Regions from separate parts of the Longispora urticae genome, predicted to be linked through region 1. Evidence: predicted binding sites of a transcription regulator. Region 1 holds the regulator's gene; the other holds the start of a gene.
What was found. Region 1 encodes HrcA, which represses chaperone genes, less so after heat shock. Its sites were predicted from a motif close to GGTTNGCACNCTCNNNNNGAGNGTGCNAACC; they were not measured.
Positions count from the first base shown of each region.

Region 1 (15,606 bases):
CTCCCCGGGCGTGTGTGTCGCCGCGAGCCCTCCGGGCGTGGTGGCCCGATAGTCGACCAACCCCGAAATACCCTTCCCGGAGGTACTGGTCGCCGCGTCGTCCTCGCCGTTCAGCACCCAGACGAGCGCCCCGACCCCGACCAGCACGATGACGAGCGTCACGGCCACCAGCCCGACGATGAGCCCCACGTTGACCCCGGACTTGCCCGTCGACGGCACCGCGTACCCGGGCGTCCCGTAGGCCGGCTGCCCATACGGCGGCACCTGCCCGGCCCCGTAAGGCCCAGGCTGGGCACCGTAGGGTCCGTACTGCCCAGGCTGGGCCCCGGGCGCGTAAGGGCCGGCCTCGACCCCGTAGGCCCCGGGCTGCCCGGGCGGGTAAGGACCGGTCTGCACCCCGGTAGCGGCCCCGTAAGGACCGGGCTGCGCGCCCGGACCAGCGTTGTAAGGACCGTCAGGACTGTAGGTGGGCACGCCGGGAGCCTGGCTGTAGGGCCCAGGCTGACCCCCGGGCGTCGCGCCGTAAGGACCGCTGGGCGCACCGGGACCGGCCTGGTGCGGAGCCCCCTGCCAAGCCGCCTCGGCCGGAGCCCCCGGTGTTCCGGACGGCCCCTGCCCGGGCGTGACCCCCGAAGGCGAAGAACCCCCGGACCAGACCTGGCCAGGTACCTGCGGCGCATGGCCGCCCCCCAGCTGCCCCTGATCCGCGGAACCCGACCCGGGCTGACCCCACTGGCCGGACTGACCAAGTTGGTCGGCCTGCCCAGGCGCGGAAGAATGCGCGGCCGGACCCGGCTGGTGCGGTGCCGAACCATGTCCGGGGCCGGGCTGGCCGGCGGGGGCGATCGGCGTGGTCGCCCCATCCGGCGCGCTGGCCGGAGCGGGGGGCACGGGAGTGCGCGCGTCTTCGGCAGGCCACAGCGGCAGGTCGCGGGAATCCGCGGGCGGCCCGGACTGCGCGGGAACCGCCGACGGGTTCTCCGCCTGGTTGTCCGGCCACAATGGCAGGCCGCCCTCGGCGGGAGCCGGGACGGCGGGCGGGTCAGGTTGCGGCTGGTCCTGCGAAGGCGTCGTCACGGACGCATCCTAGCGTGACCCTAAGCGCACAACGTGACGCAAACGACACCCGCCCGGCGCCCGCACGACCAGGAAACGGAGAGGCGGGACCCGCCTGGCCTGCCCAGCGCTATGGCTTGGCGCCTGACCAGCCAGGTCGACCGGCTCGACGGCCAGGTGAAGGTGCGCGGCTGGCGAGGATGGACCGCAGCGCCGAGCCGGCAGAGCCGACCACGGCACCGGGCTGGCGGGGCAGGGAACGACACTGAGCCGCCCCAGCCAGGCTGGGGCGGCTCAGTGTGTGGTCTGACTAGGCAGACAGCTTGACGAAGTCGGAAGCGATCGACGACTTCCGGTTCGCGGCCTGGTTCTTGTGGATGACGCCCTTGCTCGCAGCCTTGTCCAGCTTGCGGGTGGCGTCCTTCAGGAGCTCACCAGCAGCCTCGACGTTGCCGCCCGTAACCGCCTCGCGGTACTTACGGATGGCGGTCTTCAGCGAAGACTTGACCGCCTTGTTGCGCAGGCGAGCCTTCTCGTTCTGCCGGTTGCGCTTGATCTGGGACTTGATATTCGCCACGCGACACAGCCTCGGTCTTGTGAGTCGGGTCATTTACCAAACGCACGCCGTCTCCACGGATCAGATCCACGAATGGGCACGCGCGAATTGCAAGGTTACCAGCCCGCGCCGGCCCGACCAAAATGAGCCCAGCTCCGAACCGGTCCCCACCATGCTCCACCCCAGCTCAGCCCGCCTGCAAGCTGGGTGCGCGGAGTCGGGGCCAGGGCGCCGAACAGGCCGCTGGCCCGCCTGCCGGGAGCTCGCCCGTGCCGGTCAGTCGACTTTCCAGCCGCGCCGGGAGGCGATCCACCGCACCGTGGCCTCCCCCGACCACGTCTGGTGCTGCCGCAGCCACGGTGACCCCGGGATGTACTCGTGCGACCCGGCGACCACCCAGTACCCGGCGACGGCGGCGAGCAGCGCGTCCACCTGCTCGGGCGCCACCCCGGACAGGGCGGGCTGCCGGGCCAGGAGTGCGGAGGTGTCCCGCCCGGCGGCGTACGCGGGCACCAGGAGGGCCGGCAGGTCGAACCAGCTCGCCGCGAGGGACGGCCAGTTCCAGTCGCAGAACCACGGGGCGCCGGCCGCGTCGAGGACGACGTTGTCCATCCGCAGGTCGTGGTGGACCACCGCGGTGCCGGCCGTGGCCGTGGCCCAGTCGTTCTCGAGGTGTGCGAGGGGGACGATCAGGTCGCGGGGGAACCAGTCGCCGAGGATCCGGTCGGGGATCTCGCCGGCCGCGATCCGGCGCCAGCCGGCGAAGGCGGGGCCGTTGTCCTCCTCCGCTGTGTGCAGGCCCACGTCGAGGAGCGCCCGCGGAGGAGTGGCCAGAGCGTCGATCACGTCGTGCCAGGCGGCGAGGACCCGGTCCAGGTCGTCGAGGCCGGGCATCCGGGCGCCCTCGATGGCGTCCAGCGCGAGGATGACCCAGTCGTCGGTGTCGGCGAGCCAGTGCACGCGGGGGACCGGTACCCCCGGGGGAAGAGCCTGGTTGATCTTTGCTTCTCTGCGGTAGCAGTCGGCGATGACCGGATTGTCCGTGCCGCTGACCGCTTTGACGAAGAGGGCGCCGGCCGGGCCGCGCACCACGGAGGCGAAACCGCCGGAGAAGCCGCCGCCGGCCGGGGGGCCCGCGGTGACCGGGCCGCCGAGGCGGTCGGCGACCAGGGCGCGCACGGCCGCGGGCAGGGAATTCCAGTCGGGGCGGACGGCGGTGGAGGTGTAGTCGACCCCTGGGTTACGCATGGTCACGATCGTGCCCCAGCCACCAGCCGGCCCGCCACGCGGTTTGTGGGATCATCGGAGGCAGCCCACGCCCATCGACCCGAGGACACCGTGCCAGTGAAGCTCGACCCAGGCGCGACGGAACCCGGATACATCCGGAACTTCTGCATCATTGCCCACATCGACCACGGCAAGTCGACCCTTGCCGACCGGATGCTGCAGTTGACCGGTGTGGTCGACCCTCGGCAGATGCGGGCGCAGTACCTGGACCGGATGGACATCGAGCGTGAGCGCGGCATCACGATCAAGAGCCAGGCCGTCCGGATGCCGTGGACGATCAAGGAGGGCGAGCAGGCCGGGTACCAGGCCGTGCTCAACATGATCGACACCCCGGGGCACGTGGACTTCACCTACGAGGTGTCCCGGTCGCTCGCCGCCTGTGAGGGCGCCGTGCTGCTGGTGGACGCCGCGCAGGGCATCGAGGCGCAGACTCTCGCCAACCTGTACCTGGCGATGGAGAACAACCTCAAGATCATTCCGGTGCTGAACAAGATCGACCTGCCGGCCGCCCAGCCGGAGAAGTACGCGGAGGAGCTCGCCCACCTGATCGGCTGCGAGCCCGAGGACTGCCTGCGGGTCTCCGGCAAGACCGGCGCCGGCGTCGAGCACCTCCTGGACGAGGTCGTCCGGCAGATGACCCCGCCGGTCGGGGACGCCGACGCGCCCGCCCGCGCCATGATCTTCGACTCGGTCTACGACGTGTACCGGGGCGTGATCACCTACATCCGGGTCATCGACGGCCACATCACGGCCCGGGACCGGATCAAGATGATGTCCACCGGCGCCGTGCACGAGCTGCTGGAGATCGGGGTCAGCTCCCCGGAGCCGCAGAAGCACCCCGGGCTGGGCGTCGGCGAGGTCGGTTACCTGATCACCGGCGTGAAGGACGTCCGCCAGTCCCGGGTCGGCGACACGGTCACGCTGAACTCGCGGCCGGCCACCGAGGCCCTGGGCGGGTACAAGGACCCGAAGCCGATGGTCTTCTCCGGGCTCTACCCGCTCGACGGCTCCGACTACCCGGAGCTGCGCGAGGCCCTCGACAAGCTGAAGCTGAACGACGCGTCCCTGGTGTACGAGCCGGAGACCTCCGCGGCGCTCGGCTTCGGGTTCCGGTGCGGCTTCCTCGGGCTGCTGCACCTGGAGATCATCCAGGAGCGGCTGGAGCGCGAGTTCGGCCTCGACCTGATCGCGACCGCCCCGAACGTGGTCTACCGGGTCACCACGGACGACGGCGAGGAGATCGTCGTCACCAACCCGAGCGAGTACCCGACGGGCAAGGTCGCCTCCGTCTCCGAGCCGGTGGCGCGGGTCACGGTGCTGGCGCCCAACGACTACGTCGGCGCGATCATGGAGCTCTGCCAGGGGCGGCGCGGCGTGCTCCAGGGCATGGACTACCTGTCGGCCGACCGGGTCGAACTCCGCTACCTGCTGCCGCTCGGCGAGATCATCTTCGACTTCTTCGACCAGCTCAAGAGTCGGACGAAGGGCTACGCCTCGCTGGACTACGAGCCCTCGGGCGAGCAGGTCGCCGACCTGGTCAAGGTGGACATCCTGCTGCAGGGCGAGCCGGTCGACGCGTTCTCCGCGATCGTCCACAAGGACAAGGCCTACACCTACGGGGTCTCGATGACCTCGAAGTTGCAGAAGCTGATCCCGCGCCAGCAGTTCGAGGTGCCGATCCAGGCGGCCATCGGTTCGCGGGTCATCGCCCGGGAGAACATCCGGGCCATCCGCAAGGACGTCCTCGCGAAGTGCTACGGCGGTGACATCACCCGTAAGCGCAAGCTGCTGGAGAAGCAGAAAGAGGGCAAGAAGCGCATGAAGATGGTCGGCCGGGTGGAGGTCCCGCAGGAGGCGTTCATCGCAGCGCTGAGCACCAGTGACGGCCCCGAGAAGCCGGGTGGTAAGAAGTAACCCATGTCATTACGTCGTCGTGTCGCCGCATTGATGGCCGTTGTGATGGCGGCCACCCTCCTGGCCGGGGCTCCGGCCCAGGCCGACCCCGAGGGCGGCACGAAGGCGCTGCGCGACGCCCTGGAGGCCGCCTCCAAGGGGTACCAGGACGCGAAGACCGCCATCGCCAACGCCAAGAAGCGCCAGGGTGAGCTGTCCGTCGAGGTGACGAACAGCGAGGCCAAGGTCAAGGACCTGGTCGTGGCGGTCGGGCGGTTGGCGGCGGCGCAGTACCGGGGCGGCACGACGAGCGAGCTCAACGTCCTGTTGAACAGCACCTCCGCCGACTCGTACCTGCAGTCGGCGTCCACCATGCGGTACATGTCCGAACGGGACGCGCGCTCGATCACCGACCTGAAGAAGGCCCAGGCGGCGCTGACCCAGCAGCGCAAGGACCTCGACGCGGCGATCAACGAGCAGGAAGCCCAGCTCAAGGAGCTGAAGAAGCGCCAGGAGGACGCCCTCAAGGCGCTGCGGAACGCCGGCGGCGGCGACCCGACCCTCGGGTTCGGCGAGCTGCCGGCGGGCGCCTCGCCGGCCCCGCGCAACCCCGACGGCAGCTGGCCGTCCGAGGGCTGTTCCGTGAAGGACCCGACGACCGGCGGCTGCATCTCGCCCCGGACCCTGCACGCGTACAACGAGACGAAGAAGGCCGGGTTCAACCACTTCGTCTCGTGCTACCGGTCCGGTGAGGACGGTGGCGAGCACCCGCGCGGCCGGGCCTGCGACTGGGCGGCCAACACGTCGGGCTTCCAGGACGTGGACGCCAGCGGCGCCGACCGGGAGTACGGCAACCGGCTCGCGGCCTGGTACATCTCCAACGCGGACCGGCTCGCGGTGCTCTACGTGATCTGGTACCGGCAGATCTGGATGCCCGGCACCGGGTGGCGGTCCTACTCGGGCGGTGGCGGTCCGGCCGCCGCGCACACCAACCACGTGCACCTGTCGATCCGCTAAGAACCTCTTCCGGGTACTGGATCTCCCACGGCGCCCCTCGGCGCGCCCGGGGCCGGCCCGCGCCCGCCGTCGGTGCTGGCCGCGCCCGCTCAGCCCGCGTGCGCCGCTTCCTCAGCCCGCGTGCGCCGCTTCCTCGGCCTGCGCGCCGCGCGCCGCGTTCAGCACGCTCGTCAGCACCCCCGGGAACAGCGCCTCCAGGTCCTCGCGGCGCAGCGTGCTCATCTTCGACGTGCCCTGGTAGTGCTGCGCGATGACACCCGCCTCCCGCAGTACCCGGAAATGGTGGGTGGTCGTGGACTTCGTCACCGGCAGATCGAAGGCGATGCAGGCCATGTCGCCGTGCCCGTCGGCCAGCATCGTCGCGATCCGCAGCCGCACCGGGTCGGACAGGGCGTGCAGCACCGCGGCGAGCGTGATCTCGTCCGTGGCGGGGTGTGGCAGGGCTCTCGGCGACATGGTTTCCATAGTACGACAGGCGTGGTAGTTTCACATCTGCCGTACTACGAAGCCTGTCGTACTAAAGGAGTGGCCGTGAGCGCCCTGTTCGAGCCCCTGACCCTGCGATCGCTCACCATCCCGAACCGGATCTGGATGGCCCCGCTGTGCATGTACAGCGCGGTCGACGGCGTACCCAACGACTGGCATCTCACCCACCTGGCGGCCCGGGCGGCCGGCGGCGCGGGCCTGATCCTGGTCGAGGCGACGGCCGTGAACCCCGCCGGCCGGATCACGCCCGGCGACCTGGGGCTGTGGAACGACACCCAGCGCGACGCGTTCGTCCGGGTGACCGACTTCCTCAAGACCCAGGGCACGGTCCCCGGCATCCAGCTCGCGCACGCCGGCCGCAAGGCCTCCGCGACCGCCCCGTGGGCCGAGGCGGCGACCGTGTCCGACGCGGACGGCGGCTGGACCCCGGTCGCGCCCAGCGCCGAGGCCTTCGACGGCCTGCGTGACCCCGCCGAGCTGACCGTCGAGGAGATTCGGGGCATCGTCGCCGACTTCGCCGCGGCCGCCCGCCGGGCACTCGACGCCGGGTTCCAGGTGGTGGAGGTGCACGGCGCGCACGGGTACCTGATCCACGAGTTCCTCTCCCCGCACGCCAACCACCGCACCGACGCCTACGGCGGGTCGTTCGAGAACCGGGCCCGGTTCGCGCTGGAGGTCGTGGACGCCGTCCGTGCCGTGTGGCCGGCGGACCTGCCCGTCTTCTACCGCACCTCGGCCACCGACTGGCTGACGGAGAACCCCGCCGACCCGCGCGACGGGTGGACCGTGGACGACACCGTCCGGCTGGCCGGGCTGCTCCGCGAGCACGGCGTGGACCTGGTCGACACGTCCTCCGGCGGCATCGCCCGGGACGCGAAGGTCGTCACCGGGCCCGGCTACCAGGTGCCGTTCGCGGCCCGGGTGCGCGCCGAGGCCGGGGTGGCGGTGGGCGCCGTCGGGCTGATCACCGAGCCGAAGCAGGCCGAGGACATCGTGGCGACCGGGCAGGCCGACGCGGTACTGCTCGGGCGTGAGCTGCTCCGGGATCCGTCGTGGGCGCGGCGCGCGGCGGTGGAGCTGGGGGCGCGGCCGGGGTGGCCGGTCCAGTACGCGTGGGCGCTCTGACGGATCCGCCGGGCAGCGGGTCCCGCGCTGCCCGGCCCCGGCCCGACATGGCCTGATGCGGCCCGCCCCGACCCGATCGGGGCTCGCGCCTCGCCGGGCCGTGCCTGGTCTAGCCGGCCGTGCCTGGCCTCAGGTCAGGTCGCGGATCACCGCGTCGGCGAGCAGCCGCCCGCGCAGCGTCAGCACCGCCCGGTCCTCGACCAGCGTCAACAACCCGTCCGCCACGGCCCGGTGTGCCGCCGCCAACCCGGCCCCGTCGAGCAGCGCCAACGGCAGCCCCTCGGCCAGCCGCAGCCGCAGCATGATCTCCTCGATCCGGCGCTCCTCGGCGGTGAGCAGCTCCCGCCCGACCCCGGGGGACACCTTGTCGGCCGCCCGGGCCGCGTAGGCGTTGGGGTGCTTCACGTTCCACCAGCGCACGCCGCCCACGTGGCTGTGCGCGCCCGGCCCGAGACCCCACCAGTCCCCGCCGCGCCAGTAGAGCAGGTTGTGCCGGCACTCGCCGCCGGGGCGGGCCCAGTTGGAGACCTCGTACCAGTTCAGGCCGGCGGCCTCCAGAGTGGACGACGCGGCCAGGTACCGGTCGGCGGCCACGTCGTCGTCCGGGTACGGCAGCTCGCCCCGCCGCATCCGCGCGGCCAGCCGGGTGCCGTCCTCGATGATCAGGGCGTACGCGCTGACGTGGTCGACCCCCGCGTCGAGGACGGCGTCGAGGGACGCGGCGAAGTCCTCGGGCCGCTCGCCCGGCGTACCGTAGATCAGGTCGAGGTTGACGTGGTCGAAGCCGGCGTCCCGGGCCTCCTGCGCGGCCTGGACGGCGCGGCCGGGGCTGTGTTTGCGGTCGAGGACGGCCAGCACGTGCGGGGCCGCCGACTGCATGCCCAGCGAGATCCGGTTGAAGCCGGCCGACCTGAGCTCCTTGAGCATCGTCGGGCTGACGGTCTCCGGGTTCGCCTCGGTGGTGATCTCCACGTCGTCGGTGAAGCCCCAGGTCGCGTCGATCCTCTCCAGCAGCCGGCCCAGCTCGGACGGCGGCAGCAGGGTGGGGGTGCCGCCCCCGACGAACACGGCGGAGACGGGGCGGGGGCCGCGGAGTACCCGGGAGGCGAGTTTGAGCTCGGCCAGCACCTGGTTGACGTAGCCGGTCTGGGTCACGCCCTCGCTCGGCGTGTAGGTGTTGAAGTCGCAGTAGCCGCAGCGGGACGCGCAGAAGGGGACATGGGCATACACCCCGAAACCGGATGAACCTGCGGCGGCGAGGGCGGAGGGGGGCAGCGAACCGTCCGTGGGGACGGGTGCACCGGAAGGGAGTACGCCTGGCATGCGACTAGTGTGCCGGTCATGGCCGAAGAACTCGTCAGGTACGCCGCCGCGGATGGCGTGGCGACTCTCACTCTCGACAGCCCGAGCAACCGCAACGCGCTCTCGACGCCCCTGATCAGGCAGTTCACCGACGCGCTCCGCCAGGCCCTGGCCGACGACGCGGTCCGGGCGATCCTGCTCGACCACGCCGGCCCGGTGTTCTGCTCCGGGGCCGACCTGAAGGAGACCGCCGCCGCCCGCGAGTCCGGTGAGGTGCCCGCCGCCGCGCTGGTCGACCTGCTCGCCGACCTCGTCGAGGCGCCCAAGCCGGTCGTCGCCCGGATCGCCGGCCCGGCCCGCGCCGGTGGCCTCGGGCTGATCGCCGCCGCCGACATCGCGGTGTGCTCGACGGCCGCCACGTTCGCTTTCACCGAGGTCCGACTCGGGGTGATTCCGGCGGTGATCTCCGCAACAGTCCTGCCCCGGCTCACGCCGCGTGCAGCCTCCGAGTTGTACCTGACGGGCGAGGTCTTCGACGGCCACCGGGCCGAGCATGTCGGACTCGTGACAGCCGCCGTACCGGAATCCGACCTCGATCCGGCGGTCCGCCGGTACCTCGACGCGCTCGTTCTCGGCGCACCTGGCGCGCTGGCCGGCGCGAAGGGCCTGCTCAGGGCCCCGGTACGCGAGAAGCTCCGTGAACTGGCCGATCTGTCCGCCGGATATTTCCTGTCCGCCGAGGGTCGGGAGGGTGTGGCCGCGTTCGCCGCGAAGCGTGTCCCCTCGTGGGTGCCGGAGCGCCCTACTAGCGCGTAGGGTGGTGTCCCATGCGGACCCGGACGTTACTCACCGTGTTGGCCGTTGGAGTCGTGCTGGTCTGTACCGGCGGCTACTTCGTGGCCCGTTTCCTGGGTGAGAACCTGAAGCTCCCGGTGTCCGGTAAGTCCTGCACGGTGACCGCCGGCGGCACGGTGACCCTCGACGCGGACCAGCTGTCCAACGCCGCGACCATCGCCGCCGTCGGCATCCGGCGCAAGCTGCCCGAGCGGGCGGTCGTGATCGCGCTCGCGACCGCCTGGCAGGAGTCGAAGATCCGCAACCTGTCGGGCGGGGACCGCGACTCGATCGGCCTGTTCCAGCAGCGGCCCTCCATGGGCTGGGGCACCCCGGAACAGATCGCCGACCAGAGGTACGCGACGGGCAAGTTCTACGACAAGCTCGTCAAGGTCCCCGGCTGGCAGGACATGCGGGTCACCGACGCCGCCCAGGCCGTGCAGATCAGCGCGCACCCCGAGCTGTACGAGCAGTGGGCCGAGAAGTCCGAGATCCTCACCCGGGCGCTCGGCGGCTCGGCGGGGCAGGCCGTGGCGTGCACCCTGCCCGGCGACCCGAAGCAGCAGGGTTCCGCGGCCGTCACCGCGCTGGCCGCCGCGCTCAAGCTCGACTGGGGGCAGGCGGGGGCGACCCGGGCGACGGCCATGGACCTCAAGCCCCGCGACGCCCAGGCCGGCTGGCAGTACGCGCACTGGCTCGTCGCGCACGCCGAGGAGCACGGGGTCCGGGCCGTGCGCTACGCGGGCATGGAGTGGACCCCGGGCGACGGCACCTGGCAGAAGAAGAAGGGCGCGACGGGTACGGAGACCGTCACCGCCGAGGTCAGCCCTTGATCATCCGGATCGTCAACGGGTACGTGTAGAACCGGCCCCGGCTGGCCGCCGCCCCCGCGATCACCGAGAACGTGATCGACACGACCAGCGGCACGAACGCGAGCAGGAAGACCGCGAAGAAGCCGACCCCGTTCGTGATCGCGCCGAGCCCGCAGGCCGCGACGAACGACACCAGGATCCAGCCCAGGGACCAGAAGATCATCGAGATGTGGAAGTTCAGGGCCTCGGCGGCGTTCGCCCGGACCCAGCCCGAGGTGGGGCCCTTGATCACGTACATCAGGATGGGGCCGAGGATGCCGGCCAGGCCCAGGTAGTGGGTCATCGCGGCGTCGGACATCTCCAGGCGGTGCGGGGCCGGGCCCGCGTACGCCGGGTCCGCGGGGTCGCCCGGGCCGCCGTGCCCGTAGCCGGAGCCCGGCCGGGCCTGGAACCGCGGCGGGGGCGGGGGCACCCGGTAGCCACCGGGGGCCGGCCGGGGCGGGTTCCACGGCGGGCCGGTGACAGGGAAGTCGTGATCGTTGTCAGTCACGACGTCAGGGTAGGCCAGGGCACCCCGGTAGGGGAGCCCTGCGCCCGGCCTACTTACTTGATCAGGTCGAAGTTGAACGGGTACTTGTAGAACTGCCCGTCGTTGGCCTTCACACCCGCGAGCACGCCGAACAGGATCGCGACCACGAACACGGCCAGGGAGACGACGCCCGCGAGGAGCGAGACCAGCCAGCCGACGCCGGGGATGATCCCCGAGCAGTTGTAGGCGATCACGAACAGGAACGCCACCGCGCTCAGCGGGGCCTGGAAGTTCAGGGCGGCGAGCGCGTGCGCCCGGACGGCCGGGGACTCCTTGCCCTTCGCCAGGAACGCCACCAGCGGGCCGACGAAACCGAGCACGCCGCAGGAGACGAAAGCGCCGACCGCGGCGCCGAAGGTGGCGACGAGTGCCCAGGTCTTCTCGTCGGAGTTGGCTGGTGGGGGCGGGGGATACCCGTAGCCAGGCGGGGGAGGGGGTTGCGTCATGCCGACAACCTAGTGGTCTTGATCACGGAAGTCTGTCAGCTGACAGCAAGCTGACAGCAGAGTCGGCACATGACTTGTCAGCGGTCGTAGACTGGCACTCACGCCACGGGAGTGCCAGGGAGGTGATGGGCGTGCCGATGGACGAGCGGAAACTGGACGTTCTGCGCGCGATTGTCGAGGACTACGTCGCCACCCAGGAGCCGGTGGGCAGCAAGGCGCTGGTGGAACGGCACAACCTGCGGGTGTCCTCCGCCACCGTGCGCAACGACATGGCCGTCCTCGAGGAGGAGGGGTACATCCGCCAGCCGCACACCAGCGCCGGCCGGGTGCCCACCGACAAGGGATACCGGCTGTTCGTCGACAAGCTCAGCCGGATCAAGCCGATGAGCCCGGCGGAGAAGCGGGCCATCCAGCGCTTCCTCGACGGCTCCGTCGACCTGGACGACGTGGTCCACCGGTCCGTGCGGCTGCTCGCGCAGCTGACCCGGCAGGTCGCCGTCGTGCAGTACCCGTCGCTGACCCGCAGTTCCGTGCGCCATCTGGAACTCATCGCGGTCAGTACCACCCGGATCATGCTCGTCATGATCACGGACACCGGCCGGGTCGAGCAGCGGCTGTGCGAGCTGCCGGGCCCGACCGACGAAGAGTCGATCATGGCGCTCCGCCGGCAGATCAACGAGAAGCTCGTCGGGAAGAAACTGATCGACACGCCGACCCTGGTGCAGGCTCTGGTGGAAGAGGTGCGTTTCGACCTCCGCCCCGCGATGATCAGTCTGTCGACCGTTCTCCTGGAGACCCTGGTCGAACGTGGCGAGGAGCGCCTGGCCCTCGCCGGCACCGTGAACCTGACCCGCAGCGCGCTGGACTTCCCCGGCTCGCTGATGCCGATTCTCGAAGCCATCGAGGAGGAGGTCGTGCTGCTCAAGCTGATCGGCGAGACCGACTCCTCCAGCATGGTGCGCGTCCTGATCGGCGACGAGAACGAGTTCGTCGATCTCCGCTCCACCTCGGTGGTCTCCACCGGTTACGGCCCCGGCACGACAGCCGTCGGCGGCCTCGGGGTCCTCGGCCCCACCCGGATGGACTACCCCTCGACCATGGCCACCGTCCGCGCGGTGGCCCGTTATGTCGGCGAGATTCTCGCCCAGAACTCCCAAAACTGAGTTAGGACGACAGTGGCCAAGGACTACTACGCGATCCTGGGCGTGAGCCGGGACGCCAGCCAGGACGAGTTGAAGAAGGCGTACCGGAAACTGGCCCGCCAGTTCCACCCGGACGTCAACCCGGCCCCAGAGGCGCAGGAGCAGTTCAAGGACATCAGCGCGGCGTACGAGGTCCTGTCCGACCCGCAGAAGCGCCAGATGGTCGACCTCGGCGGCGACCCCCTGGCGCCCAACGGCGGCGGCATGCCCCCCGGCGGCAGCCCCTTCGTCGGCTTCCAGGACATCATGGACGCCTTCTTCGGCAACTCGGCCGGCCGTGGCCCGCGCTCGCGCGTGCGCGCGGGAGCGGACGCGGTCCTGCGCCTCGAACTGGACCTGCACGAGACCGCGTTCGGCCTGGAGGCCCCGCTCACCGTCGACACGGCCATCGTCTGCGCCACGTGCGACGGCGGCGGTTGCGCGGCCGGCACCACCCCGGTGACCTGCGACGTCTGCCAGGGCCGCGGCGAGGTGCAGAGCGTGCAGCGCACGTTCCTCGGCCAGGTCGTCACCGCCCGCCCGTGCGCCGCGTGCCAGGGCTTCGGCAGCGTCATCCCCAACCCGTGCGCCACCTGCAACGGCGACGGCCGGGTCCGGTCCCGGCGCAACCTGACCGTGAAGATCCCGGGCGGCGTCGAGGACGGCATGCGGATCCGGCTCTCCGGCCAGGGCGAGGTCGGCCCCGGCGGCGGTCCGGCCGGCGACCTGTACGTGGAGATCCACGAGCGCCGGCACGAGGTGTACACCCGCAAGGGCGACGACCTGCACTGCACCGTGTCCGTGCCGATGACGGCGGCGGCGCTCGGCACCCAGCTGACCATCAAGACGCTGGACAGCGAGGAGCTGATCGACATCCGGCCCGGCACCCAGCCGGGGAGCAACCTGCGGCTGCGCGGCAAGGGCGTCCCGCACCTGCGCGGCAACGGCCGGGGCGACATCTACGTGCACCTGGACGTGAAGACGCCCACCAAGCTCGACGGCGACTCCGAGCGGCTGCTACGGGAGTTCGCGCGGTCCCGGGGCGAGGAACTGGTCGAGGTGACCAAGCAGGGCGGCGGGTTCTTCTCCCGCGTGAAGGACGCGCTCAAGTAGCCGTCCACCTGGCTGATCGGGCCCGGGTGACCCTCAGGGGGCACCCGGGCCCGTTGCGTCGGTGCGGGCGCGGCCGGCGGGTTATTCTCGCGGGTGGTCGCGGGGCACCCCGGACGGCCCGCGGGCGCCCGGGTGGGCGGCCGGCCCGAGTGCGAGGAGTGCGCGTGAGTCTGGCCTTGTTCTGGGTCGCGGAGCTGCCGGCCGGCGACCGGTTCACCCTGGACGGCCCCGAGGGCCGGCACGCCGCCGACGTCCAGCGGCTCCGGGTCGGCGAGCGGCTGCTGCTGGGTGACGGCGCGGGGGCCACCGCCGAGTGCGTCGTGGTCGACGTCGCGAAGGGCAGTCTCGGGGTACGGCTGGAGGAGCGGTTCCACACCGCCCCCGCCGACCCCCGGCTCGTCGTGGTCCAGGGCCTGCCCAAGGGCGAGCGGGCCGAGTTGGCCGTCCAGGCGATGACCGAGGTCGGCGTCGACGAGATCGTGCCCTGGCAGGCGTCCCGGTCGATCACGCACTGGAAGGGCGAGCGGGCCCAGAAGTCCCTGGAGAAGTGGCGGGCGGTGGCCCGGGAGGCGGCCAAGCAGTCCCGGCGGGCCTGGTTCCCCACGGTCTCCGAGCTGAGGACCACGGCGCAGGTGACGCCCACGTTCGTCCTGCACGAGGAGGCCGACGTCGCGCTGTCCACGGTGCCGCTGCCGGCCGGGGACATCACCCTGGTGGTCGGGCCGGAGGGCGGCATCGACTCCAACGAGGTGCTCGACTTCGCCGACCGGGGCGCGATCCCCGTCCGGCTCGGCCCGAACGTGCTGCGCACCTCCACGGCCGGGGTGGCCGCGCTCTCGGTGCTGTCGGCGCGCCTCGGGCGCTGGTAACCGGGGACAGCCGCCGCGTACCCGTCAGCGGTTGAACGCTCTAGACCTTCGCTCGCGGCCAAGTGGCCGGTCTATCCTGTCCGCGTGACTGATACCTGCCTGTTCTGTCGGATCGTCCGGGGTGAGCTGCCCGCCACCGTCGTGCTCGACACCGCCCGCGTGCTGGCCTTCCGCGACATCTCCCCGCAGGCCCCCACGCACGTGGTGGTCGTGCCGAAGGCGCACTACGACAACGCCGTCGAGCTGGCCGCCGCCGACCCGGCCCTCATGGGCGAGCTGGTCGCCGCCGCCGGGGAGGTCGCGAAGACCGACGGGCGCGACTCCGTGCGGCTGGTGACCAACATCGGCGCCGAGGCCGGTCAGACCGTGTTCCACGTCCACCTGCACGTGCTCGGCGGGCGCGCGCTCGGCCGGCTCGGCTGAGATCTGACCGTTATCGGGGCGCGCCCGGCGGCTGATAGCGTCGCCGGCATGAAGGAGCTGGAGCGGCGGGTCCGCGGTGCGCAGGCGGAGGGCCGGGTTCCGGCGGTGCAGGCGGCGGTGGTGCGCGCCGACCGTCCCGACTGGGCGTTCACGGTGGGCGGTTCGGGGACGGACCGGCCGCTCGACGACGCGAGCCAGTTCCGGATCGGCTCGGTGACCAAGACGTTCACGGCCGTCCTGGCGTTGCAGGCCCGCGACGCCGGCCTGCTCGACCTCGACGACCCGGTGGGCAAGCACCTGCGGCTGGCCGCGCACGGCGAGCACACGTTCCGCCGGCTGCTCAGCCACACCTCCGGCATCCAGCGCGAACCCGACGGCGACGTCTGGGACAGCCTGCGGGTCCCCGGCACCGCGGCCCTGCTCGCCGAGCTGCACCGGGCCGAGCAGGTGCTGCCGTCCGCCCGCCGGTTCCACTACTCGAACCTGGGCCTCGCCCTGGTCGGCCAGGCCGTGGCGGCCCTGCGCGGCGGTACGTGGGAGGAGGTCCTCACCGACCTCGTCCTCACCCCCCTGGGCCTGACCTCCGTCACCAGCGAGCCGACGGAGGTGGCGGTGAC
Region 1 covers NZ_JAQZSH010000029.1:16,616-32,221, reverse strand. The annotation lists gene PT931_RS19410 (DUF3105 domain-containing protein) at 1-264, opposite strand, end outside; gene rpsT (30S ribosomal protein S20) at 1,367-1,633, opposite strand; gene PT931_RS19400 (aminoglycoside phosphotransferase family protein) at 1,889-2,860, opposite strand; gene lepA (translation elongation factor 4) at 2,951-4,813, shown strand; gene PT931_RS19390 (coiled-coil domain-containing protein) at 4,817-5,809, shown strand; gene PT931_RS19385 (ArsR/SmtB family transcription factor) at 5,921-6,265, opposite strand; gene PT931_RS19380 (NADH:flavin oxidoreductase/NADH oxidase) at 6,341-7,420, shown strand; gene hemW (radical SAM family heme chaperone HemW) at 7,550-8,743, opposite strand; gene PT931_RS19370 (enoyl-CoA hydratase-related protein) at 8,762-9,538, shown strand; gene PT931_RS19365 (hypothetical protein) at 9,550-10,389, shown strand; gene PT931_RS19360 (DUF4870 domain-containing protein) at 10,379-10,918, opposite strand; gene PT931_RS19355 (DUF4870 domain-containing protein) at 10,972-11,403, opposite strand; gene hrcA (heat-inducible transcriptional repressor HrcA) at 11,535-12,566, shown strand; gene dnaJ (molecular chaperone DnaJ) at 12,579-13,697, shown strand; gene PT931_RS19340 (16S rRNA (uracil(1498)-N(3))-methyltransferase) at 13,862-14,566, shown strand; gene PT931_RS19335 (histidine triad nucleotide-binding protein) at 14,651-14,989, shown strand; gene PT931_RS19330 (serine hydrolase domain-containing protein) at 15,038-15,606, shown strand, end outside.

Region 2 (15,606 bases), on a different contig from region 1:
TCGCGGCCACCGCGCTCGGGGCGGGCATCTTCTACACCAACGACTGGGTGACCCTGCCGCAGGCGGTGGCCGGCGTGCTGTACATCCAGCAGCTGATCAACCCGCTGGACGAGCTGCTCAGCTGGCTGGACCGGCTCCAGGTTGGCGGCGTGTCCCTGGCCCGGCTGCTCGGCGTGGCCCAGGTGCCGGCCGACCGCGAGGCCACCGGCAAGGTCCCGATCGGCTCGGACATCGAGGCCCGCGACGTGCGGTACTCCTACGGCACCCGCGATGTCCTGCACGGCATCGACCTGGAGATCCGCCCCGGCGAACGCCTGGCCATGGTCGGGCCGTCCGGGGCCGGCAAGTCGACCCTCGGCCGGCTGCTGGCCGGCATCCACGGGCCCCGGACCGGCTCGGTCGACGTCGGCGCGGTGCCCCTGATCGAACTGCCGCTGGACGACCTGCGCGGCCAGGTGGCCCTGGTCACCCAGGAGCACCACGTGTTCCTCGGCACCCTGTCGGAGAACGTGGCCCTGGCCCGCCCCGACGCCGACGACGACCAGATCCGCACGGCGCTGGCCGCCGTCGACGCCCTGGACTGGGTGCAGGCCCTGCCCGAGGGCCTGGAGACGAAGGTCGGCTCCGGGGAGCACACCCTGTCCCCGGCGGAGGCCCAGCAGATCGCCCTGGCCCGCCTGGTCCTGGCCGACCCGCACACCCTGGTCCTGGACGAGGCGACCTCGCTGCTCGACCCGAGGGCCGCCCGGCACCTGGAACGTTCGCTGGCCGCGGTCCTGGAGGGCCGGACCGTGATCGCCATCGCGCACCGGCTGCACACCGCGCACGACGCGGACCGGGTCGCGGTGGTCGAGGACGGGCTGATCTCCGAGCTGGGCAGCCACGAGGAACTGGTGGCCGCCAACGGCGCGTACGCGGCGCTGTGGAGTTCCTGGCACGGCGGAAAGAACGACTAGTTCCCCGCTACGCTGTGTCCCGCCGGCGCGCTCGGCTCCGGTCGGCGGGACACGGGAGGGGACCATGCGGCGGTTGGTACTGAGCGCTGCTGCCGTCGTGCTGTTCGTCGGCGTGCTGGCCGTGCCGGTCACGCACTTCGCCGAGCAGGAGCTCGCCGAGTGCGAGGGTCACCGGTTCTCCGCCGAGGAGACCTGGCGGGAACGCGCCGTGGACGACGCAGGCTGCCGGACCTGGCAGCGGTTCACGAAACGTCGGCCGGCTGGCACACCAGCGTCACCGGGGCCCCGGCCACCCGGGTCAGGATCACCGTCGCCTCGTTCGGGCCGTCGAGCCTGAGCTGCTTGCGGAGCGCCTCCGGCTCCAGGGCCGAGCCGCGCTTCTTGATGGTCAGCCGCCCGACCCCACGCTCGCGCAGGGTGGCCCGCAACCGCTTCAACCCGAAGGGCAACACCAGCTCTATCCGGTACGCCCTGGCGAAGGGCGTCGCGCGCACCTCGTCCGCGTAGAGGTACGCGATCGTCGGGTCGGCGATGTTCGCCCCGAGGGTGTCGGCCAGCTCGGCGACCAGGTGCGCCCGGATGACCGCCCCGTCGGGGTCGTAGACGTACCCCCGGGTCGGCCCGACGTCGGCCTCGCGGTCCCCGCCCCCGGTCAACTGGGCCACATCCCCGCCCCGGTGGTCGGCGGGCAGCACCGTGGCCCGGCGGGGCACCTCCGCGAGCCGGTCGCACCACAGCGCTGCCTCGACCACCTCCCCGCCGACGCTGACCCACTCGGCCTCGGCCCCGGCCGGCAGCAGCGCGTGGTCGATCCCGGGCCCGAGCTTGATCACGGCCGCCCGCTTCGTGAGGCTCTCGATGAAGTCCCACGGCGGCGAGTACGACCGGGGGTCGAACACCCGCCGGTTGCCCGCCCGGCGCGCCGGGTCGCAGAACACCGCGTCGAAACCGGACAGGTCCACCGACTGGGCGTCGCGGTGCTCGACGGTCACGGGCAGCCCGGCGGTGTTCGCGGCGGCGATCTCGGCGGTGCCGGGGTCGGCCTCCACCGCGTACACCGTGATGCCGGCCCTCGCGAACGCCCGCGCGTCGGCGCCGATCCCGCAGCCCAGGTCCGCGATCGTGCGCACCCCGGCGGCGGCCAGCCGGGCGGCGCGCCGGTCGGCCACGGTCAGCCGGGTGGCCTGCTCCAGCCCGGCCCGGGTGAAGAACATCTCCGCCGCGTCCGGCCCGAACTTGCCGACCGCGCGAGCCCGCAGGGTGGCCTGGGTGAGCGCCTCACCTGCGAGTTCGGGGCCGGCCCCGGTGGCCCGGAGCGCCTCGACGGCGCGCAGTTGGTCCCCGTCCACCAGGTCGGCGGCGAGGGCCAGGAGGGCATTTCCGGCGGGGCTCCGCAGCTCGGTGAGACTCACCACGACAGCTTACGGCTGGCACTCTGGTTGACGGAGTGCCAGCCACGACATAACCTTCGGTTAGCACTCTCCACCCGAGGGTGCCAGCACTCGGCGGTCCCGGACCCGCGACGACGGTTCCGTCGGTGGAGTTGGCATACACACCAAGTACCCCAGGAGGGTATGTCCATGAGCACCGCGACCAAGGTTGCGATCAAGCCTCTCGAGGACCGCATCGTGGTCCAGGCGAACGAGGCTGAGACCACGACCGCATCTGGCCTCGTGATCCCCGACACCGCCAAGGAGAAGCCCCAGGAGGGCACCGTCCTGGCCGTCGGGCCCGGCCGCTTCGACGACAACGGCGCTCGCGTGCCGGTGGATGTCCAGGTCGGTGACGTGGTGATCTACTCGAAGTACGGCGGCACCGAGGTCAAGTACGCCGGCGAGGAGTACCTGATCCTGTCCGCCCGCGACGTTCTCGCGGTCGTCGAGAAGTAGTCGTGAAGTGATGGGTCACCCCTCGTGGGGTGGCCCATCACTTTTTTCGAAAGGGATTCACACATGTCGAAGATCCTCAGCTTCTCCGACGACGCCCGCAAGCACCTCGAGTCCGGCGTCGACCAGCTCGCCAACGCCGTCCGCGTGACGCTCGGCCCCAAGGGCCGCAACGTCGTGCTGGACAAGAAGTTCGGCGCTCCGCTCATCACCAACGACGGTGTCACCATCGCCAAGGAGATCGAGCTCACCAACCCGTACGAGAACCTCGGCGCGCAGTTGGCCAAGGAGGTGGCGACGAAGACCAACGACGTCGCCGGCGACGGGACCACCACCGCGACCGTGCTCGCCCAGGCCATGGTGCACGAGGGCCTGCGCAACGTGGCCGCCGGCGCGAACCCGAGCGGCATCAAGCGGGGCATCGACGCGGCCGTCGAGGCCGTCTCGGGCGTGCTGCTCGACCGCGCCGTCGAGGTGTCGACCAAGGAAGCCATCGCCAACGTCGCGACGGTCTCCGCGCAGGACGCCACGATCGGCCAGCTCCTCGCCGAGGCCATGGACCGGGTCGGCCGCGACGGTGTCATCACCGTCGAGGAGGGCTCGACCCTGACCACGGAGCTCGAGGTCACCGAGGGCCTGCAGTTCGACAAGGGCTTCGTGTCCCCGCACTTCGTGACCGACGCCGAGGCCGGCGAGGCGGTGCTGGAGGACCCCTACATCCTCATCACCGGCCAGAAGGTCTCCGCGCTCGAGGAGATCCTCCCGCTGCTCGAGAAGATCATCGGCGCGAACAAGCAGCTGCTGATCATCGCCGAGGACGTGGACGGCCAGGCGCTGTCGACCCTCGTCGTCAACGCCGTGCGCAAGACGTTCAAGTCCGTGGCCGTCAAGGCCCCGGGCTTCGGCGACCGGCGCAAGGCGATGCTCGAGGACATCGCGGTCCTGACCGGCGGTCAGGTCATCACCGCCGACCTCGGCCACAAGCTGTCCGACGTGACCCTCGACATGCTGGGCACCGCCCGGCGGGTCGTGGTGACCAAGGACAACACCACGGTCGTGGAGGGCGGCGGCGACGCCGAGCAGGTGAAGATCCAGGCGAACAAGATCAAGTCTGAGATCGAGGCTTCGGACTCCGACTGGGACCGCGAGAAGCTCCAGGAGCGGCTCGCGAAGCTCGGCGACGGCGTGGCGGTCATCAAGGTGGGCGCCGCGACCGAGGTCGAGATGAAGGAGAAGAAGCACCGGATCGAGGACGCGATCGCCGCGACCAAGGCCGCTGTCGAGGAGGGCATCGTGCCCGGAGGCGGCGCGGCGCTCGTCCAGGCGACCGAGGTGCTCGACAAGGACCTCGGCCTCACCGGTGACGAGGGCGTCGGCGTGCGGCTCGTCCGCAAGGCGCTCGACGAGCCGCTGCGCTGGATCGCCCAGAACGCCGGCCACGACGGGTACGTCGTCGTCGGCAAGGTCCGGGCGCTCCCGTGGGGCCAGGGCCTCAACGCCGCGACGGGTGAGTACGTCGACCTGCTCGCCGCCGGCATCGTCGACCCGGTCAAGGTCACCCGCAGCGCGGTCGCCAACGCGGCCAGCATCGCGGCGCTGCTCCTGACGACCGAGACGCTGATCGTCGAGAAGCCCGAGAACGACAGTGACGCAGGTCACGGCCACTCTCACGGCGGTCACGGGCACGCGCACTAGCAAAACCGTGCACAGTGGACGGGCACCCGGCGAAAGCTGGGTGCTCGTTCTTTTTGCACGCGTCCGTTACGGTGCGAATACACGGGCACCGTAACGGAGGGTCTGTCTTCAACGATGGTCGAAGAGGATGAGCTCACGGGGCTCGCGGTCCGGGCGGCGGCAGGCGATCAGCAGGCCCTGTCCGACCTGCTGGTCAAGCTGAGGCCACTGATCCTGCGCTACTGCCGGGCGCGCCTCGGACGGGTCGGTGGTGGCTACCTGACCGCCGACGACGTCGCCCAGGAGGTGTGCCTCGCTGTGCTGGCCGCCCTGCCGCGATATCAGGACCTGGGCCGCCCCTTCGCCGCGTTCGTGTTCGGGATCGCCGGGCACAAGGTGACCGACGCGCACCGCGCGGCCCAGCGGGCCCTCACCGTCGCGCCCGTCGAGCAGGTCCCCGAACGCCCCGACCCGGGCGCCGACCCCGAGGCCCAGGCCGTGGCCGCCGACCTGTCCCGCCAGCTCGCCGGCCTGCTGGAACGCCTGACCCCCGTGCAGCGCGAGATCATCCTGCTCCGGGTGGCCGTCGGCCTCTCCGCCGAGGAGGCCGGCACCGTACTCGGCATGACCGCCGGGGCGATCCGGGTCGCCCAGCACCGGGCGCTGGCCCGGCTGCGGACGTTCGCGGACGAGGAGGTGTCAGCGTGACGCCGTTCGAGGAGTTCGCGCGCACGGACGCGCTGCTCGACGCCCTCGGCCGGGGCGGGCCCGTGCCGGCGGGGGATCCGCTGGTGGACGCGTTGGCGGCGTGGCGCGCGGACGTGACGGCCGACGAGGACCCGTCGCTCCGGGCGGGCGGCTCATTCGGCCTGACCGCGAACAGCTCGCTCGATCCCGACGCCGCGATTCGCCTGGATGATTCCGTGCGGGACGGCGCGGCCCGTCTGGACCTGGTTGCGGTCGAGTCCGGGGACCGTGCCCGGACCGGGGGCAGCGTCGAGTCCGGTGACCTCGGCAGGTCCGGAGGTGCCGGTCGGCCCGCTGGTCCAGGCAAGCCCGCTGGGCCTGGTGGGATCGGTGGTTCTCCGGGAGTCGCGGTTGTCAGGGGTGGGCGGTCGCGGCGGAGGCTCGTGTTGGCCGCTGCCGCCGTGGTGGTGCTGGCCGCCGGGGGTAGCGGGGTGGCCGCCGCCGGGAACGCCCGGCCGGGCAGCCCGCTGTGGCCGGTGACCCGGGTGGTGTACGCCGACCGCGCCGCCTCCACCCTCGCCGAGACCCGCGCGGAGGAATCCCTGAACCTGGCGACCCAGGCGCTGGAGACGGGCCGGCCGGAGGACGCGCAGAAGTACCTGGCCGAGGCCGAACGCTGGCTGGACAAGGTCACCTCGGACCAGGCGGGCCGCCGGCTGCGGCAGCGCACGGAGGATCTCAGGGGGGTCGCCGGGGGAGTGGAGGGGGTGCCGGGGCGGGCCGATCCGAGGTTCGCGCCCACGCCGAGGGCCAGCAAGCCTGTGGATAACCCTGGGGACAAGTCCCGGCCGACCGGCGGCACCGGTGATTCCGGGGACAAACCGGGCGGCGGTCCGGGCGCCGAGGGCGGCAAGAAGGACGACGGCGACAAGGGCGGGGACGACAAGGACCGCGGCGGGCACAAGGGCGACCGGCCGCCGAGGAACCCCCCGAAGCCACCCAGGCAGAACGCCTGACAGCCGGGGATTCCGCGTCGGGTCGACAGCGCCACGGGCTGGGCCTGCGGAAAGTCGTCAGCACCACGGGCCGGCCGGCCGAAACCGGGGCGCGGGCGCGCAGTGGGCGGGGAGGGGCGGGCGGGTCCCCAGTACCCCAATGGTGGGGTTAGGGGGTGTCCTCGGCCGCGAGGGTGTCCTGCACGCCGTCGGTGTAGCCGCGCGCGTAGTCCCAGGTCACGTAGTGCTCAGGGTCCGGGTTGAACGCGGGCTCGTGCACCCGGGGCCGGCCGTCGTCCAGCAGGTGGCGCAGGTTGGCGCGCAGGAGCTCCCAGTTGAAGTAGTGCGGCTCGCGGCAGTCCTCGCAGTCCACGACGAGGCCCTTCACGCCGGACGGCTCCAGAAGGGTCTGGTAGAGCTCCAGGTCCTCCAGGTCATCGAGGACGTCCTGCTTCTCGTCCTCGGACAGCGGATCGGTCGGCTCCTCGGGGTCGAGCCCCGCGGAGGGGTCGCCCGGATCACCGGCGAAAGGGTCGATCGGCTCGTCGTGCACGCCTCCTACCGTATCGCTCCGAGGCCCCTGCGCGCTCCACCTGCTTCCTGGCGCGCTCGGGCCGACCCCGACGATCAAGAACCTCCGACGGGTACGCGTCCCGCCCGGCCTGCCCCGCGGCGCGCGCCGAACTCCCGGGCCCCGCGTCGTTTCCGCCGGCCGGGGGCCGTTGTGTCGCTCGACGGGCACCGGCGCGGTCGCCGTCCGGGGGCCCGGTGACCGACCCGGGCGTCCAACTCCCGCCAGCGCGGCGGGTCGACCCGTGCCGGGTGCGGTGGCCGACGCCTGCCAGCGCGGTAGGCGCCCCGTGCCGGGAGCGGTGGTGGGCCCGTCGCCGGCCTGAGTCGGGCTCGGGTGACGCCCGCAGGTTCCGGCCCTGGTCACGGCCCGCGAGACCGGGGTCCAGATCACAGAGGGTGCCGCCGAGGTGCGAGTTTCCCGCTGGGTAGGATTGCGTATGCCGCAGCATCTGGAATCGGACACCGCCATGAACACCCTGCCACTGGGTCTGACCTTCGACGACGTGCTTCTCCTGCCCGCCGAAGCCGACATCGAACCGGGGTCCACGCGGACCACGACCCGGCTCACCAAGAACATCACTCTCGAGATCCCGTTGGTCTCCAGTGCCATGGACACGGTGACCGAGGCCCGGATGGCCATCGCGATGGCGCGCAACGGCGGCATCGGGGTCCTGCACCGCAACCTCTCCGTCGAGGACCAGGCGACCCAGGTGGACCTGGTGAAGCGGTCCGAGTCCGGCATGATCACGAACCCGGTGACCTGTCAGCCGAACGACACCCTCCGCGACGTCGACGCGTTGTGCGCGAAGTTCCGGATCTCGGGCGTCCCGGTGATCGACGCCGACGGCACGCTGGTCGGCATCGTGACCAACCGTGACATGCGCTTCGTCACCGACGGCGCGACCCCGGTCCGCGAGATCATGACGAAGATGCCCCTGGTCACGGCCCCGGTCGGGGTCTCCAAGGACGACGCGCTCGCCTTGCTGCGGCAGCACAAGATCGAGAAGCTCCCGTTGGTCGACGGCACGGGCAAGTTGCGCGGGCTGATCACGGTCAAGGACTTCACGAAGAGCGAGCAGTTCCCGAACGCCACCAAGGACGACGCGGGCCGGCTGCGGGTCGCGGCGGCCGTCGGGGTCGGCGAGGACGGGTACAAGCGGGCGCGCGCCCTGGTCGACGCCGGCGTGGACGTGATCATGGTCGACGTGGCGCACGGGCACAGCCGGCACCTCCTCGACATGATCAAGCTGCTGAAGAAGGAGACGTCGGTCGACGTCGTCGGCGGCAACATCGCCACCTACGCCGGTGCCCTGGCCATCGCCGAGGCCGGCGCGGACGCGGTCAAGGTCGGCGTGGGCCCGGGCTCGATCTGTACGACGCGGGTGGTCGCCGGCGTCGGCGCCCCCCAGGTCACGGCCATCATGGACGCGGCCCGCGCGTGCCGCCCGCTCGGCGTGCCGGTGATCGGCGACGGCGGGATGCAGTACTCGGGCGACATCGCCAAGGCCATCGTCGCGGGCGCGGACACCGTGATGCTCGGTTCGCTGCTGGCGGGCTGCGAGGAGTCCCCGGGCGAGCTGATCTTCATCAACGGCAAGCAGTTCAAGTCGTACCGGGGCATGGGTTCCCTCGGGGCCATGCAGTCCCGGGGCGACCGCCGGTCGTACTCCAAGGACCGGTACTTCCAGCAGGACGTCTCCGAGGACAGGCTGGTCCCGGAGGGCATCGAGGGCCAGGTTCCGTACCGCGGCCCGCTCTCCGCCGTCGCCCACCAGTTGGTGGGTGGCCTGGGGCAGGCGCTGTTCTACTGCGGTGCCGATAGCATCAGTGAGCTACAGCGGCGGGGCAAGCTCATCCGGATCACGTCGGCTGGCCTCAAGGAGAGCCACCCGCACGACATCCAGATGACCGTCGAGGCACCCAACTACCACTCCCGTTAAGGAGCGCGCCGTGCGAGACGTCGTCGAGATCGGGCTGGGCAAGGTCGCCCGGCGGGGATATCACCTGTCGGATGTCGCGATCGTGCCGAGCCGCCGAACCCGGGATGTCGACGACGTCTCCACGGCCTGGCAGCTCGACGCCTACCGGTTCGAGATCCCCTGCGTGGCCCACCCCACCGATGCCACGATGAGCCCCGCCTCGGCGGTCGCCCTCGGTCGGCTGGGCGGGCTGGGCGTGCTGAACGCCGAGGGCCTGTGGTGCCGGTACGAGGACCCGTCGAAGCTCCTGGCCGAGCTCGCCGACCTCGACCAGCCCGCGACCGCGCGGCTCCAGGAGATCTACGCCGAGCCGATCAAGCCCGAGCTGATCGCCGAGCGGGTCCGCGAGATGCGGCTCGGCGGCGGCACGGTGGCCGTCCGGGTGTCCCCGCAGCACACCCTGGCCCTCGCGCCGGTCATCCTCGACGCGGGCGTGGACCTGCTGGTCATCCAGGGCACCCTGGTGTCCGCCGAGCACGTGTCGACCACGGACGAGCCGCTGAACCTCAAGGAGTTCATCGCGGACCTCGACCTGCCGGTGATCGTCGGCGGCTGCACCAACTACCAGACCGCACTGCACCTGATGCGTACCGGCGCGGCCGGCGTGATCATCGGGATCGGCGCGGACGACTTCTCCACCACCGACCAGGTGCTCGGCATCCGGGTCCCGATGGCCTCGGCGATCGCGGACGCGGCGGCCGCCCGGCGGGACTACCTCGACGAGACGGGCGGGCGCTACGTCCACCTGATCGCCGACGGCGACATCTCCACCTCGGGTGACATCGCGCGCGCCCTGGCCTGCGGCGCGGACGCCGTGATGCTCGGCCAGCCGCTCGCGCTCGCGGAGGACTCGCCGGCCGGCGGCGCGTGGTGGCACTCCTCGGCGAGCCACCCGAAGCTGGCCCGGGGCATGTACGTGCCCGGGGACGAGCCGCTCGGTTCGCTGGAGGAGCTGCTCTACGGCCCGTCGGACGACCCGAGCGGTGCGCTGAACCTGTTCGGCGGCCTGAAGCGCGCGATGGCCAAGTGCGGCTACCGCGACCTGAAGGAGTTCCAGAAGGTCGAGCTGAGCCTCGACATCTAGTTCGCGATCGTGTGGGGCCCGACCGGCGTGCTGCTGGTCGGGCCTCTCGCGTTCCTGGTGCGGCCCGGAGACGCCCGCTCGGAGGCACGGCCCGGAGGCGCCGGCTCGGAGGCACGGTCCGGAGACGCCCGCTCGGAGGCACGGTCTGGTCGGCCTACCGCGCCGCCGAGCCGGACCCCGCGATTCCGCGCACCGGTCGTGCGCGCCACCCCCTTCCCCGGAAAGCTACCCGCGAGTAGCATCCCGAGGCATGGCGGACTTCGATGTCATCGTGATCGGCTCCGGGTTCGGGGGCAGCGTCTCCGCGCTCCGGCTCGTCGAGAAGGGCTACCGCGTCGCGGTCCTGGAGGCCGGGCGAAGGTTCGCCGACGACGAGTTCCCCAAGACCTCCTGGCGGCTGAGCAGCTTCCTCTGGGCCCCGAAGGTGCGCTTCTTCGGCATCCAGCGGATCAACCTGCTCCGCGACGCGCTGATCCTGTCCGGCGCGGGCGTCGGCGGCGGCAGCCTGGTGTACGCGAACACGCTGTACGAGCCGCTGCCCGCGTTCTTCGCCGACCGGCAGTGGGCGCACATCACGGACTGGAAGGCCGAGCTGGCCCCGTACTACGACCAGGCGAAGCGGATGCTGGGCGTGGTCACGTACGACCGGATGACCAGCGCCGACCTCATGATCAAGGCGGTGGCCGACGACATGGGGGTCGGGGACACGTTCCACCAGACCCCGGTCGGCGTGTACTTCGGCGAGCCCGGCGTGGACCCCTTCTTCGGCGGGGTCGGCCCCGAGCGCCAGCCGTGCCGGGAGTGCGGGGCGTGCATGACGGGCTGCCGGTACAACGCGAAGAACACGCTGGTCAAGAACTACCTCTTCCTCGCGGAGCAGGCCGGTGCGCAGGTGCACGCGCTGACGACGGTCACCTCGGTGCGCCCGCACAACGGCGGCTACGAGGTGCGGACCCGACGCACCGGCGGGTACCGGAAGAAGGCCTTCACCGCCGACCAGGTCGTCTTCGCGGCCGGGGCGCTCGGCACCCAGCGGCTGCTGCACCGGTTCAAGGCGCGCGAACTGCCCCGGCTGTCCGACCGGCTCGGCTACCTGACCAGGACGAATTCCGAGTCCATCATCGGCGCGCGGTCGTTCGCCAAGGGCGCCGACTACACCGACGGGGTGGCGATCACCAGCTCGTTCCACCCGGACGCCGACACCCACATCGAGCCGGTGCGCTACGGCAAGGGCTCCAACGCGATGGGCCTGCTCCAGACCGTGCTCACCGACGGCGGCTCGCGCTGGCCGCGCTGGCTGGTCGGGATCGCCACCCTGTTCCGAGAGCCGAAGACCCTGCGCGCGCTGTCGATCCGCAAGTGGTCCGAGCGGACGATCATCGCGCTCGTCATGCAGACCCGGGACAACTCGCTGACCGTGAGCCTGAAGCGCACCTGGTACGGCCGCCGCAAGCTCACCTCCCGGCAGGGGCACGGCGAGCCCAACCCGTCGTGGATCCCGGCCGGCAACGAGGCGGTCCGCCGGCTCGCCGAGAAGATGGGCGGCGTGGCCGGCGGCACCTGGAACGACCTGTTCAACATCCCGCTGACCGCGCACATCCTGGGTGGCTGCGCGATCGGGGACTCGCCGGAGACGGGCGTGATCGACCCCTACCACCGGGTGTACGGCTACCCCGGGCTGCACATCGTCGACGGCGCGGCGGTGAGCGCGAACCTGGGCGTGAACCCGTCCCTGACGATCACGGCGCAGGCGGAACGGGCCCTGTCCTTCTGGCCGAACTACGGCGAGCCCGACCCGCGCCCGGCACTGGGCAGCGCGTACGAGCAGGTCGGGCCGGTGTCGCCGGAGAGTCCGGTGGTGCCGGAGCACGCGCCGGCGGTGCTGCGGCTGACCGTGCGTCCCTGAGCCTCCCGCGGGCCCGGAGCGGCGACGCCGCAGGCCCGGAGCGGCAGCCTCCCACAGGGGCCACCCGCAGTCCCGGGTGACATCCGCCATACCCCCTCCCCATTCCGATACCGCCGGGTCTAGTTTCTATTACTAGACCCCTCGGTATCGGAAAGAGGCTCCGATGGACACTGCCGTCATCCACCGCCGACGCTGGGCCACCCTCGGCGTCCTCTGCGTCTCGCTGCTCATCATCGGCCTGGACAACACCGTCCTGAACGTCGCGCTCGCCACCCTCCAGCGCGAACTCGACGCCACCGCCGGCCAGCTCCAGTGGATCGTGGACTCCTACACCCTCGCCTTCGCCGGGCTGCTGCTGCTCGCGGGCGCGTGGGGGGACAAGTACGGGCGGCGGAAGGCGTTGCTGATCGGCCTCGTCATCTTCGGCGCGTCCTCGCTGTGGGCGGCGCTGTGCGAGAGCCCCGAGCAGCTGATCGCCGCCCGCGCCGTTATGGGCGTCGGCGCGGCCCTGATCATGCCGAGCACCCTGTCGATCCTCACGAACTCCTTCACCAACCAGAAGGAGCGCAAGTCCGCGATCGGGATCTGGGCCGGGGTCTCCGGGATCGGGATCGCCGCCGGGCCGGCCCTCGGCGGGTACCTGCTCGACCATTTCGACTGGTCCAGCGTGTTCTACATCAACGTGTTCGTCGTCGTGGCCGGCATCGTGGGCGCGCTGCTCATCGTCCCGGAGTCCCGCGACGCGCACGCCCCGAAGCTCGACCTGGTCGGCGGGCTGCTCAGCGTCATCGGCCTCGTCGCGCTCGTGTGGGCCATCATCGAGGCCCCGGGCGCCGGCTGGGGGGCCACCAAGGTCGTGGTCGGCTTCGGGGTGGCGGCCGTGACGCTGGTGGCGTTCGCGGTATGGGAGCTGCGGCACCCGTACCCGATGCTCGACATGCGGTTCTTCGCGAACCGGCGGTTCTCCGTACCCGCCATCGCCGTCACGCTCGTGTTCTTCGTCCTGATGGGCTCGGCGTTCTTCCTCTCGATCCACCTCCAGACCGTCATGGGGTACGACGCCCTGGAGGCCGGCCTGCGGATCATGCCGATCGCCGCCGGCCTGGTGTTCGGGGCCCCGCTCGCGATGGCCATCGCCCAGAAGGTCGGCGAGAAGATCCCGGTCGTGTTCGGGCTGGTCCTGCTCGCGGCGTCCTTCTGGGTGATCGCCGGCACCCAGGTCGACTCCGGGTACGGCCGGGTACTCACCGCCGTCCTGATCATGGGCTTCGGGATGTCGTTCGCGATGGCCCCGGCCACCGAGGCGGTCATGGGTTCGCTGCCGATCGAGAAGGCCGGCGTGGGCTCGGCCGTCAACGACGCGGTGCGCCAGATCGGCGGCGCGCTCGGCGTCGCGGTGCTCGGCTCGATCATCAACTCGGTGTACCGGCATAGGATGGTCGACGCCGTCGCCGGCCTGCCCGCGCAGGCCCAGGACACGGCGAAGGACAATGTGCAGGGCGCGATGCAGGTCGCGGCCGCGCCGGGCATGCCCCCGCAGGCGGGCGGACAGCTGACGGGTACCGCCTTCCAGGCCTTCGTCGAGGGGCTGCACGTGGTCGCGTGGGTCTCGGTGGCGCTGTGCGTGGTCGGTGCGCTCGTGGCCGCCGTCTGGCTGCCGGCGCACGCGGCCGTCGCTGAGGAACCGGAGCTCGTGGAGGTCAAGTGAGCAAGCGCGAGGCCCCCGACGCGGGGGACCCGGCCACGGCTCCCCGCGGCCGCCCCCGCGACCCCGAGGTCGCCGAACGCGTCCGCCGCGCCGCCGCCGAACTCCTCTTCGAGGTCGGCTTCGAGGGCACGACCGTCGACGAGGTCGCCAAACGGGCCGGCGTGGCCAAGGCGACCCTGTACCGCCGCTGGGCCAGCAAGGACGAGCTGGTCCTGGAGGCGTTCGCGAGCCTGATCGACTACCGGGTACCCCTGCCCGACACCGGGCACATCGCCACCGACCTGCGCACGGTCTACACCTCCGCCGTCACCATGTTCTCCACCGAGCAGGGCGCCGCCTGGATCCGGACCGTGGCCATGGAGGCCGCCCGCAACCCGAAGGTCGCCGCCCTGCTCGTCACGGGGATGGACGCCCGGATCTCGATGGCCCAGACGCTGCTCGACCGGGCCGGGGCGCGCGGCCAGGTCCGGCCCGGGGTCAACGCCAAGCTCGTCATGGAACTGTTCAACGGGGTCACGGTCAACCGGGCCCTGGCGCACCAGCCGATGCCGGACCCGGCGGAGATCGACCAGCTCGTCCAGCTCACACTGCGGGGGATCGCCGCCGGGGCCCCGGAAGGGGATGACTAGGCTCTTGACATGCAGCAGCCCGTCCTCGTTGTTGATTTTGGGGCGCAGTACGCCCAGTTGATCGCCCGCCGCGTCCGCGAGGCCCGGGTGTACTCCGAGATCGTCCCGTCCTCGATGCCCGTGGCCGAGATGCTCGCGAAGAACCCGGCCGCGATCATCCTGTCCGGTGGCCCCTCGTCCGTCTACGAGCCCGGCGCCCCGCAGGTCTCCGACGCGTTGTTCGAAGCCGGCGTGCCGGTCTTCGGCATCTGCTACGGATTCCAGGCGATGGCCCGCGCGCTCGGCGGCACGGTGGCCCGTACCGGCCTCCGGGAGTTCGGCGGCACCCCGGTGTCCGTCGTGACCCCCGGTGTCCTGCTCGCCGACCTGCCGACCGACCTGTCGGTGTGGATGAGCCACGGGGACAGCGTCTCCGAGGCGCCCGCCGGCTTCACGGTCACGGCCACCTCGGAGGGCGCCCCCGTGGCCGCCTTCGAGGACGTGTCGCGCCGGTTCGCCGGGGTGCAGTACCACCCGGAGGTCAAGCACTCCGCGCACGGCCAGACGGTGCTGGAGCACTTCCTGTACGACATCGCCGGCCTCACCCCCGAGTGGACCTCCGCGAACGTCATCGAGGAGCAGGTCGCCGCGATCCGCGCCCAGGTGGGCGACAAGCAGGTGCTCTGCGCCCTGTCCGGCGGCGTGGACTCCGCCGTGGCCGCCGCCCTGGTACACAAGGCCGTCGGCGACCAGCTGACCTGCGTGTTCGTCGACCACGGCCTGCTGCGCGCCGGCGAGGCCGCCCAGGTCGAGACCGACTACGTGGCCGCCACCGGCATCAAGCTCCGGGTCTTCAACGCGCAGGACCAGTTCCTGGGCGCGCTCGCCGGGGTCACCGACCCCGAGGAGAAGCGCAAGATCATCGGCCGGGAGTTCATCCGGTGCTTCGAGGCCGCGGCCCGCGACCTCGCCGCCGAGGGTGTCGAGTACCTGGTCCAGGGCACGCTGTACCCGGACGTGGTCGAGTCGGGCGGCGGCACCGGTACCGCCAACATCAAGTCCCACCACAACGTCGGCGGCCTGCCGGAGGACCTGAAGTTCTCCCTGGTCGAGCCGCTGCGCACCCTGTTCAAGGACGAGGTCCGCACGATCGGCCTCGAACTGGGCCTGCCCCCGGAGATGATCTGGCGGCACCCGTTCCCGGGCCCCGGTCTCGCGATCCGGATCATCGGCGCCGTCGACCGGGAGCGGATCGACATCCTGCGCCAGGCCGACCTGATCGCCCGCGAGGAGCTCACCGCCTCCGGCCTCGACCGCGACGTCTGGCAGTTCCCGGTGGTCCTCCTCGCCGACGTCCGCTCCGTGGGCGTCCAGGGCGACGGCCGCACCTACGGCCACCCGGTGGTCCTGCGCCCCGTCTCGTCCGAGGACGCGATGACCGCCGACTGGTCCCGCCTGCCCTACGACCTGATCGCCAGGATCTCGACCCGGATCACCAACGAGGTCGCGGAGATCAACCGGGTCACCCTCGACGTCACGAGCAAGCCCCC
Region 2 covers NZ_JAQZSH010000035.1:212,805-228,410, reverse strand. The annotation lists gene PT931_RS23555 (ABC transporter ATP-binding protein) at 1-956, shown strand, start outside; gene PT931_RS23550 (class I SAM-dependent methyltransferase) at 1,199-2,368, opposite strand; gene groES (co-chaperone GroES) at 2,531-2,845, shown strand; gene groL (chaperonin GroEL) at 2,909-4,537, shown strand; gene shbA (RNA polymerase sigma factor ShbA) at 4,652-5,224, shown strand; gene PT931_RS23530 (anti-sigma-D factor RsdA) at 5,221-6,219, shown strand; gene PT931_RS23525 (DUF5319 domain-containing protein) at 6,368-6,751, opposite strand; gene guaB (IMP dehydrogenase) at 7,209-8,711, shown strand; gene PT931_RS23515 (GuaB3 family IMP dehydrogenase-related protein) at 8,722-9,834, shown strand; gene PT931_RS23510 (GMC oxidoreductase) at 10,085-11,740, shown strand; gene PT931_RS23505 (DHA2 family efflux MFS transporter permease subunit) at 11,904-13,448, shown strand; gene PT931_RS23500 (TetR/AcrR family transcriptional regulator) at 13,445-14,077, shown strand; gene guaA (glutamine-hydrolyzing GMP synthase) at 14,087-15,606, shown strand, end outside.
Region 2: the regulator HrcA is predicted to act here: its motif matches at 2,427-2,457, upstream of groES (co-chaperone GroES).